DNA from 3 places in the Methylorubrum sp. B1-46 genome. Region 3 is predicted to be linked to each of the others. Evidence: predicted binding sites of a transcription regulator. Region 3 holds the regulator's gene; each other region holds the start of a gene.
What was found. Region 3 encodes LexA, which represses DNA repair genes until DNA is damaged. Its sites were predicted from a motif close to TGTTCNNNNTGTGTTCNG; they were not measured.
Positions count from the first base shown of each region.

Region 1: parE (DNA topoisomerase IV subunit B) is a predicted target of LexA. The motif match lies at 1,958-1,975, and genes of this name have one in related genera.
Region 2: LPC10_RS10355 (glycosyl transferase) is a predicted target of LexA. The motif match lies at 1,610-1,627, and genes of this name have one in related genera.

Region 1 is NZ_CP088247.1:3,344,253-3,347,525, reverse strand. It holds gene LPC10_RS15520 (ABC transporter ATP-binding protein) at 1-301, shown strand, start outside; gene LPC10_RS15515 (low specificity L-threonine aldolase) at 442-1,482, shown strand; gene LPC10_RS15510 (hypothetical protein) at 1,507-1,698, opposite strand; gene parE (DNA topoisomerase IV subunit B) at 2,037-3,273, shown strand, end outside.
Region 2 is NZ_CP088247.1:2,220,602-2,223,874, reverse strand. It holds gene LPC10_RS10360 (NAD-dependent epimerase/dehydratase family protein) at 1-324, opposite strand, end outside; gene LPC10_RS10355 (glycosyl transferase) at 336-1,355, opposite strand; gene LPC10_RS10350 (EAL domain-containing protein) at 1,783-3,273, shown strand, end outside.
Region 3 is NZ_CP088247.1:5,132,645-5,135,917, forward strand. It holds gene LPC10_RS23780 (ComEC/Rec2 family competence protein) at 1-1,502, shown strand, start outside; gene lexA (transcriptional repressor LexA) at 1,496-2,221, opposite strand; gene LPC10_RS23790 (DUF1236 domain-containing protein) at 2,386-3,216, opposite strand.

The sequences.
Region 1 (3,273 bases), 1.8 Mb from region 3:
CGCGATTGCCCGCGCGATCCTGAAGGATTCGCCGATCCTACTCCTCGACGAGGCCACCTCGGCGCTCGACGCCGAGTCCGAGGAGGCGATCCGCGCCGCGCTCGCTAATTTGATGAAGGGTCGCACCGTCATCGCCATCGCCCACCGCCTGTCGACGCTGAAGGATTTTGACCGGATCGTCGTGCTGGAAGGCGGCAAGATCATCCAGGACGGCTCGCCGGAGAAGCTCACCCACCTCGACGGCTTCTATCGCGAGCTGATGAAGAAGGAATCGATGTCGATGGCGCTGGCCGCGGCCTGACGCACCGGGGCATCCCGTTCGCTGGATCGGCGGGACGGGGTGCCAACATCGATCGGCGAGCACACAATCCTATCGTGAGGCCGGGCGGTGCGTTCACTGTCCGGCCTTTCGCTTTTCACGCAACAGAGCCGGAGCCCGCCGTGGCCGAGCAGCAATTCGCCAGCGACAACTATGCCGGGATCTGTCCCGAGGCATGGGACGCGATGCATGCGGCCAATGCCGGCCACGCGCCGGCTTACGGCGCCGATTCCTGGACGCAGGCAGCCGCCGACGGGTTTCGCCAGTTGTTCGAGACCGATTGCGAGGTCTTCTTCGTCTTCAACGGCACGGCGGCGAACTCGCTCGCCCTGGCCTCGCTCTGCCAATCCTATCACAGCGTGATCTGCGCCGACTCGGCCCATATCGAGACCGACGAGTGCGGCGCGCCGGAATTCTTCTCCAACGGCTCGAAGCTGCTGACCGCCGCGACCGAGGACGGCAAGCTGACGCCCGATCTCGTGCGGACGATCGCGGGCAAGCGCAGCGACATCCATTTCCCGAAGCCGAGGGCGGTGACGCTGACCCAGGCGACCGAGACCGGGCGGGTCTACACCGCGGACGAGATCGCCGCGGTCGCCGAGGTCTGCCGCGCCGCGGGCCTGCGCCTTCACATGGACGGTGCCCGCTTCGCCAATGCCTGCGCCTCGCTCGATGCGAGCCCGGCCGCGCTGACCTGGAAGGCCGGCGTCGACGTGCTCTGCTTCGGCGGGACCAAGAACGGCATGGCGGTGGGCGAGGCCGTGATCTTCTTCGATCGCGGGTTCGCGGAGGATTTCGATTATCGCTGCAAGCAGGCGGGCCAGCTCGCCTCCAAGATGCGCTACCTCTCGGCGCCCTGGGTCGGCATGCTGGAGAGCGGCGCGTGGCTAGACAATGCCCGCCACGCCAACGACTGCGCCCGGCGCCTCGTGCGCGGGATTGCCGATGTGCCGGGCATCACGCTCGCGGCGCCGGTGGAGGCCAACGGCGTATTCCTGAACCTACCCGCAGCAGTGCAGGAGGGGCTGCGCGCCCGCGGCTGGCAGTTCTACGGTTTCATCGGCGGGGCATCCCGCTTCATGTTCGCCTGGGATTCGGACCCGGCGCGGGTCGACGCGCTGGCGCGCGACATCCGTCTCTGCGCAATGCCCGCGGCGGCGTGATCGCGGCTTCGCGGGAGAAGCCGATCAGACGAGATAGGTGATGGTGGCCGCCAGAGCCGTCGCAACCGTGGCGATGGCAAAGCCCGACGATGAGAGCAGAAGCGTCAAGCGGGCAGTCGCCGGCTCGGACTCATCGGAATAGCCGAACGCTTGGCCTGCCGCCTGTTCCAGGCGCATGAGGGAGAGGTGACGCGCTTGGGCGGTGGCGGGGGTCATCGGCGTGGCTCCCTTACGGTCAAGCTGACCTTGCTGAGTTAACGTCCGGAAACCATTCTCTGTTCCCGCAGGCATCCTGGGCCGCGCTCCTCAACGTCTTGCTGCAGGTTCGCTGCCCGCCGCAGGCTTCGTGAGACCGTCTTAACCATCCACCCGCATCACTGAGATGACAGCGTGCGGACCGGATCGCGACGGTCGGACTTCGAACACGGCCGGTCCCTGTGATACTGCGACCGGCGGAAGCGGACGGGAGGCTTTTTGTTTCCTGTTTGTTCCTATACAACGAGGTTATGAAGAGCCATGCAGCCCGTCTCCGACCCGTTTCGAGGAGCCGTCGCGTGAGCGATCCGGCGCGCGACCTGTTCGGGCCGGGGAGCAAGCCGCCCGCCGCGGAGGCCGAGCGCCGCCGTCGCCTCACCCCCGTGGCACCGCAGCCGGCCCCCGTGCCGGAAACGGTGGAGGCCGGTTACGACGCCTCGGCGATCGAGGTGCTGGAGGGGCTGGAGCCGGTGCGGCGCCGGCCGGGCATGTATATCGGCGGCACCGACGAGCGGGCGCTGCACCACCTCTTCGCCGAGGTGATCGACAACTCCATGGACGAGGCGGTCGCGGGCCATGCAAGCTTCATCGAGGTGGAGCTGGAGGAGAGTGGCGCCCTTGTCGTCACCGATAACGGCCGCGGCATTCCCGTCGATCCCCATCCGAAATTTCCGGGAAAATCCGCGCTCGAAGTCATCATGACCACGCTGCACGCGGGCGGAAAATTCGACTCGAAGGTCTACGAGACGTCCGGCGGCTTGCACGGCGTCGGCATCTCGGTCGTCAACGCGCTCTCGGACGTGCTGGAGGTCGAGGTCGCCCGCAACCAGACCCTCTACCGTCAGACCTTTTCCCGCGGCCACGCGCAGGGCGGGCTGGAAACGGTCGGCCGGGTGCAGAACCGGCGCGGCACACGGGTGCGCTTCCACCCCGACGCGCAGATCTTCGGCTCGCTGAAGTTCGACCCGCGCCGCCTGTTCAAGATGGCCCGTTCCAAGGCCTATCTGTTCGGCGGCGTCGAGATCCGCTGGCGCTGTGCTCCGGCCCTGCTCGAAGGGCTCGACGACGTGCCGGCCGAGGCCGTGCACCGCTTTCCCGGCGGTTTGTCGGACTATCTCGCCCGCGACATCGAGGGGAAGGAGCTCGTTCTCGATTCCATCTTCTCCGGCAAGGTGACCAAGCCCGGCTCGCACGGCTCGCTCGAATGGGCGGTGGCCTGGACCGTGGCGGATGACGGCGTCTCGCATTCCTACTGCAATACGATCCCGACGCCGGAAGGCGGCACCCATGAATCCGGCCTGCGCGTCGCGCTGCTGCGGGCGCTACGCGAACACGCCGAGCGCGTGAACCAGGCCAAGCGCATGACGTCGGTGACCACCGACGACGTGATGGCGACCTGCGCCTCGATGCTCTCGGTCTTCATCCGCGAGCCCGAGTTCCAGGGCCAGACCAAGGACAAGCTCGCGACCGTCGAGGCCTCCCGCATCGTCGAGACGGCGGTGCGCGACGCCTTCGACCACTGGCTTGCCGCCTCGC
Region 2 (3,273 bases), 2.5 Mb from region 3:
GCGGGTAACCCGCGCTCGTTGTGCCGCCTCGGCGAGCTTGTGCGTCGCCTCGGTGTTCGAGTTGCGAAAGTCGTCCTCGGGTGCGCCGGACATGGCGTGGGCGAGCCCGGCCGAATGCACCACCGCATCGACCCCGCTGAGCGCGGCGGCCATGTTCATCGGCCGCGCCAGATCGCCGACCACGGCGCCGCTCGCGCCCTCCGGCACCGCGACCGGCCGGCGCAGCAGTACCCGCACCCGGTAGCCTCGCTCCGAGAGCGCCCGCAGCAGGTGGCGTCCGATGAAGCCGGTGGCTCCCGTCAGCGCGATCAGCTTTCCGCTCACCCGTCATCCCCTCACGCGCTGGAGGCCCGCGGCGTCGCGAACCGGCGCAGCAGCCACCCGACGAGCCCCGCCGCGAGGACGAGGCAGGCGAGCGTGACGGCCCGAGACGGCCAAAGCAAGGTCGCACCCGCGAGCACCGCCAGCGCCGCCTGCACGGCGAAGACCGAGCCGACCACGCTCGGAACGGAGAAGCCGTTGACGGTAGCGACCTGATAATAGTGGCTGCGGTGGGCCTGCCAGACCGGATCGCCCCGCCGCAGGCGCCACAGCAGGGTGAGCGTCGCATCAGCCAGCGGATAGAGCGGCAGGATCAGCGCGGCGGCCAAGCCTCCTTCCAATCCCCCCTGCCCCGCGAGCCGGAACAGCAGCCATGCCACGATCAGCCCGACCGGCAGCGAACCGACATCGCCCATGAACAGCCGCGCCACCGGCCGGTTGAACGGCGCGAAGCCGAGAAGGCCGCCGAGCAGGGCTCCGGCGACCAGCGTCGGCTCGGGGGCATAGCGGCCGGCGAGACCGAGGGCGAACAGGAAGACTAACGGCGGCACGAACTCGGCCAGCGTCATCCAGTCGAGCCCGTCCATGAAATTGACGAGGTTGACGAACCAGAGGCCGGCGAGGATCGCGAAGGCGCGCTCCAGCCCCAGCGGCACGTCCGGGAGCAGGCGGCCCTCGGCGGTGAGCACGACGGCGGCGACCGCGCCGGCCTGGATCACGAGACGGAGCGAGGCCGGCAGCGGCCGGATGTCGTCGACGGCGCCGATGACGGCGAGCACGATCACGGAGAGAGCCAGCACCGGCAGCTCGACGCCCTCGATCGCGATCCCGGTCGGCGCGGCCAGGACTGCCGCCGTGAGCAGCGCCGCGGCGATGATCGCGATCCCGCCGCCCTGGGGCGTCGGCACCCGGTGGCTGGAGCGGGCACTCGGTCGCGCCAATGCGTAGCGCTGCAGCAGCGGCTTCAGCAGCAGGATGAGGCCGGCGGAGAGGAGTGCCGCCAGTGGCACGATCAACAGGGGGGCGAGGGCCATCAGGATTCCCGCTGCGAGAGGCCCCTCCCCCCTCTGCGGGGGAGGGTGCCTGCGGAGCAGGCGGGAGAGGGGCAGCGCGACACTGCCACGCGCGCCCAGGGTCGTTCCAGCGGAAGCGGCGCTCCCCTCTCCCGTCCCTCTGCGGGGGCCACCCTCACCCGCAGAGGGGGGAGGGCTGCTGCGCGGCATCCTTCAAACATTCGCATGTCGTCCGCTCTACCCGCCCGCCCCCGGCCAAGCGAGACCGCGGCGACCGGTCCCAACTTGTTTTGGCCGCAAAGCCACGCGATCCGCGTCGCGTGGTCCGCCGAAAGAGCGGTGGGCGGGCCGCGCGTCCCCGGTCGGCTCGCCTTGCGGGGGCGGGGAGCCGCCGATACGACTTGGCCGCACGCCCCCACCGCTCAAGCCGGCTGTCAAGAATCGCCCGTTGCGCACGCTTTCCCTGGCCCTTGCCCTGGCCCTCGCGATCCTGACGGCCGTGGCGGGCTCCCTCGCCGGCCTCCTCGGGACCACCACCCCCGCCTACGCGGTCGAGGCCGTGCGCGTCACCCTCGACGCGCCCGCCATCGACCTCACGCCGACGATCGAGCGCTACCGCTCCGACGGCGACCTGATCCAGATCTCCACCGCGCCGGGCAAGGACGGCATCGTACGGCGTATCGCGGTCAAGGCGCGCGAGACCGGCGCGCGTCCCGACTGGATGGTGTTCGCACTCACCAACGACACCGACGAACAGATCGACCGCCTGCTGGTCGCCCCCCACTTCCGCCTCGTCGGCTCCGGCGTGATCTGGCCCGATCTCGGCGGCTCGCGCATCGCCGCGATCACCGCGAGCGAGGGCATCCGGCCCGAGCGCGACGAGAGCCTCGACGCCGACCAGTTCCTGATCACCATCGATCCGGGCACCACGGTGACCTACGTCGCCGAGCTCAAAGGCCCGAACATCCCGCAGGTCTACCTCTGGGATCAGGACGCCTACCGCAAGAAGACCTCAGGGCTCACCCTCTACAAGGGCATCATCATCGGCATCGCCGGGCTCTTGGCGCTGTTCCTCACCATCATCTTCGTGGTGAAGGGCGCGATCATCTTCCCCGCCGCCGCCGCGCTCTCCTGGGCGGTGCTGGCCTATGCCTGCATCGATTTCGGCTTCCTGCAGCGGGTGTTTCCCGTCACCGAAGCCGCCGAGCGGATCTACCGGGCCTCCGCCGAGGCGGTGCTCGGCGCGACCCTGCTGGTGTTCCTGTTCGCCTATCTCAACCTGTCGCGCTGGCACGTGCGCTACAGCCACGTCGCCTTCTTCTGGCTCACCTTCCTCGCCGGCCTCGTGGCGCTCGCCGTGTTCGATCCGCCGGTGGCGGCGGGCGTGGCGCGCATCTCGATCGCGGCGGTGGCGGGCGTCGGGCTCCTCCTGATCCTCTATCTCGCCGTCCATAACGGCTACGACCGCGCCATCCTGCTGGTGCCGACTTGGCTACTGCTGCTGGTCTGGGTGGTGGCGGCGGGCTTCGCCATCACCGGGCATATCGGCTCCGACCTCGTGCAGCCGGCGCTCATCGGCGGCCTCGTGCTCATCGTCATGCTGATCGGCTTCACGGTGATGCAGCACGCCTTCGCCGGCGGGGGCCTGAGCCACAGCCTCGTCTCCGACACCGAGCGCCGGGCGCTGGCGCTGACGGGGGCGGGCGACATCGTGTTCGACTGGGACGTGCCGGGCGACCGCGTCTTCGCCGGCCCCGAGATCGAGGCGCAACTCGGGCTCAAGCGCGGGACCCTCGAAGGGCCGGCGGCGAACTGGCTCGGCCTGCTCCATCCCTTCGACGTGGAGCGCTACTCGGCCGCCCTCGACACGGTGATCGAGGAGCGGCGCGGGCGCATCATCCACGATTTCCGCCTGCGCTCGGCGGACGGCCCCTACGCG
Region 3 (3,273 bases):
TCACCGACGCGATCGGCGGACAGGCCGGCGCCGTCGCCGCCGCCCTCGTCACGGGAAAGCGTGGACTGATCGCCAACGAGACGAACGACGTCTTGCGGGCGGCGGGCATCTACCACGTCGTCTCGATCTCCGGGCTCCACATGGTGCTCGCCGCCGGCGTGGTGTTCTGGCTGGTGCGGGCCAGTCTCGCCCTGGTGCCGGTGCTGGCGCTCGCTTGGCCGATCAAGAAGATCGCGGCCGGCGCGGCGATGCTGGGCGTGACCGCCTACTGCGCCTTCTCGGGCTGGGACGTCGCCGCCGAGCGGGCGTTGATCATGACGTTGGTGATGCTCGGCGCGATCCTCGTCGATCGTCCGGCGCTTAGCATGCGCAATCTCGCGCTTGCCGCGATCCTGGCGCTGGCCCGCGAGCCGGAAGCACTGCTCGGCCCGAGCTTCCAGATGTCGTTCGGGGCGGTGGCCGGTCTGATCGCCTGCGCGCCGCTCATCGACGGGCGCGTCTTCCGGACCGACAGCCCGTCCCGCATCGCGCGGGCCGCGTCGTGGGTCGCGACGGCGGTGGTGGGCACGCTGGCAACGACTTTGGTGGCACAGATCGCCACCGCGCCGTTCGCGACCTACCACTTCCAGACCGTGCAGCCCTTCGGCCTGGTCGGCAATGCGCTGACCCTGCCGCTCGTCTCGCTCGCGGTGATGCCCGCGGCGGTGCTCGGGATGCTGGCCTATCCCTTCGCCCTCGATCGCCCTGTCTGGTGGCTGATGGGGCTTGCGGTGCGGGGCATGCTCGAAATCTCGGCCTGGATCGCCGGGTTTGGACAGGCCAACATGGTGTTGCCCGCCTTCGGGACCGGCGCCCTGGTGCTGCTCGCCGCTGCCCTCCTCCTCGCGACCCTGCCGGTGTCGCGGCTGCGGCTGCTTGCCCTCGTGCCGGCGGGACTCGGTGTTGCGCTCGCCGCGAGTCCGATCCGCTACGACATCTATATCGACCGCGACGGAGCCGGCGCCGCAATCCGCGGCCAGGACGGGCACCTCGTCGTCCTCGGGCGTCCGCCCGGCTTCGTGCTGGAACAATGGCTGAAGGCCGATGGCGACGGGCGCCGCCCGGATGCGGTCACCGGAGCCACCGGGCCGCGCTGTGACCGTCTCGGCTGTATCCTCGCGGCCATCGACGGAAGCACCGTCGCCCTCGTCACCGACAAGCGCGCCTTTGCCGAGGATTGCGCGCGGGCCGTCATTCTGATCACCCGCCTGCGCGCGCCATCGGGTTGTGCCGCATCGTTGATCGTGGACCGCAGCTTCCTCTCGGCGCGAGGTGCCACCGCGATCCGCCTCGGGGCGGCCGAGCCGGAGGTCGTCACCGCGCGCGGAACCGGCCCGCCGAAGCCTTGGCAGCCCAAACCCGCCAGCGTGGCGACGCCAGCGGCTCCGTCGCCGTCACAAACATTCGGTGACCCCGGTGCGGCGGATCCGTCGGACCCGCCGCCTGGCGAAACGCCTCAGTAGCGGCGTACGAGGCTGACGAGCTTGCCCTGGATGCGCACCCGGTCGGGCCCGAGCACGCGGGTCTCGTAGGACGGGTTGGCGGCCTCGAGCGCGATCGAGGAGCCGCGGCGGCGCAGGCGCTTGAGGGTCGCCTCCTCGTCGTCGATCAGCGCCACGATGATGTCGCCGTTATTGGCGGTATCCTGCTTGTGGATCACCACGAGATCACCGTCGAGGATGCCGGCCTCGATCATCGAATCACCGCGCACTTCCAGCGCGTAGTGTTCGCCGCCCGAGAGGAAATCGGGGGACATCGAGATCGAGTGGCTCTGGCTCTCGATCGCCGAGATCGGCGTGCCGGCGGCGATCCGGCCCATCACCGGGACCATCACCGACTGCCCGTTGCCGTCATGGGCCTGCAGCATCGGCGGCTTCGGCGCGGGCGGCTTGCCCGACAGGCCGCCCTCGACCACGCTTGGAGTGAAGCGGCGCGGCTCCGGGGCCGTTGCCGGCTTGGCCGCCGGCATGTCGGGCATGCGCAGGATCTCGATGGCTCGGGCCCGGTTCGGCAGGCGGCGCAGGAAGCCGCGCTCCTCCAGCGCCATGATCAGGCGGTGGATGCCGGACTTTGATTTGAGATCGAGCGCGTCCTTCATCTCGTCGAAGGACGGCGGCACGCCGCTCTCCTGCATCCTCTGCTGGATGAACTGAAGCAGTTCGAGTTGCTTGCGGGTCAGCATGCGGCACCTGCTGTCGACGGCGGCCGGGGACGCCGCAGAATCATTGAAAACAAAGCGCGAACAGCCTAGACGTTCCTCTCCTGTTCCGCAAGACGAGCGCAGACACGCGAAGGGCGGCGGCACCTTTGCGCCGCCGCCCCTTTTTGCCCCATGAGGGATTCGGATCAGGCTGGGATGACGTCCACAATCTCGTAGGTATCAGGATCGATGATGACGATGTCATCCCCGACCAGGATGAACTGGAGGCCGCGATAGGCCGGCACCAGCGAGAGGATCGCCGGCGGCAGCGGGTGCAGCGAAACCGAGCGCGGGATGGCCGTGCCGACGCGAACCGCGAAGTTCACATTCGTGACCGCCCGGACATTGGAGCGGGTGATCGATTGGCGGAATTCGGTGCGCTGGGTCGAACTCAGGCTTTTGGAGGCGCCGCGGGCTTCCGAGGCAGCCCCGCGGCCGGCTCGCTCGCCGGCCCCCCGCTCGCCAGCCGCGTCGCGGCCGGTGTCACGGTTGCCGCGCTCTCCGGCCGCATCACGGCTCCCCCGGCCGTCGCGCTCGCTGCCGCCATCGCGGCCCGTCTCGTGATTGCTGCGCTCGCCTGATTCTCCCGCGCGGGCCGGGCCGCCGTCTCGGCCGCCGCGCGTGCCGGCCTCTCCCGGCTCGCTGCCGCGTACCGGAGTGCCTGCCGCGCCACCGGTCTCGCCTCCGCGGGTACCGCCGACTTCGCCGCCGCTGCGGGCGCCTCCGGCACCACCCGCCTCACCGGCACCGCCGCGGGGGCCGCTCGCCGCTCCGCCGCCCGCGCCGCCCACACCGCTTCCAGCACCACCGGCGCCTCCGCCTGCGCCGCCGGCTCCCATTCCGGCACCACCGCCCGCGCCACTGCCACCGCCCGCGCCTCCTCCGGCACCACCGGCGCCTCCGCCCTGGGCCAGGGCGGTCGCCGCGCCGAGTACGAGGATCGCGGCCGTCGCTGTACTGCGAAAGAACTTGGTCATGTTCCGTCCCTGTCTTCTGCCGGCCGCCGACGTGGCGCCGAAGCCCGGTCCGCAACG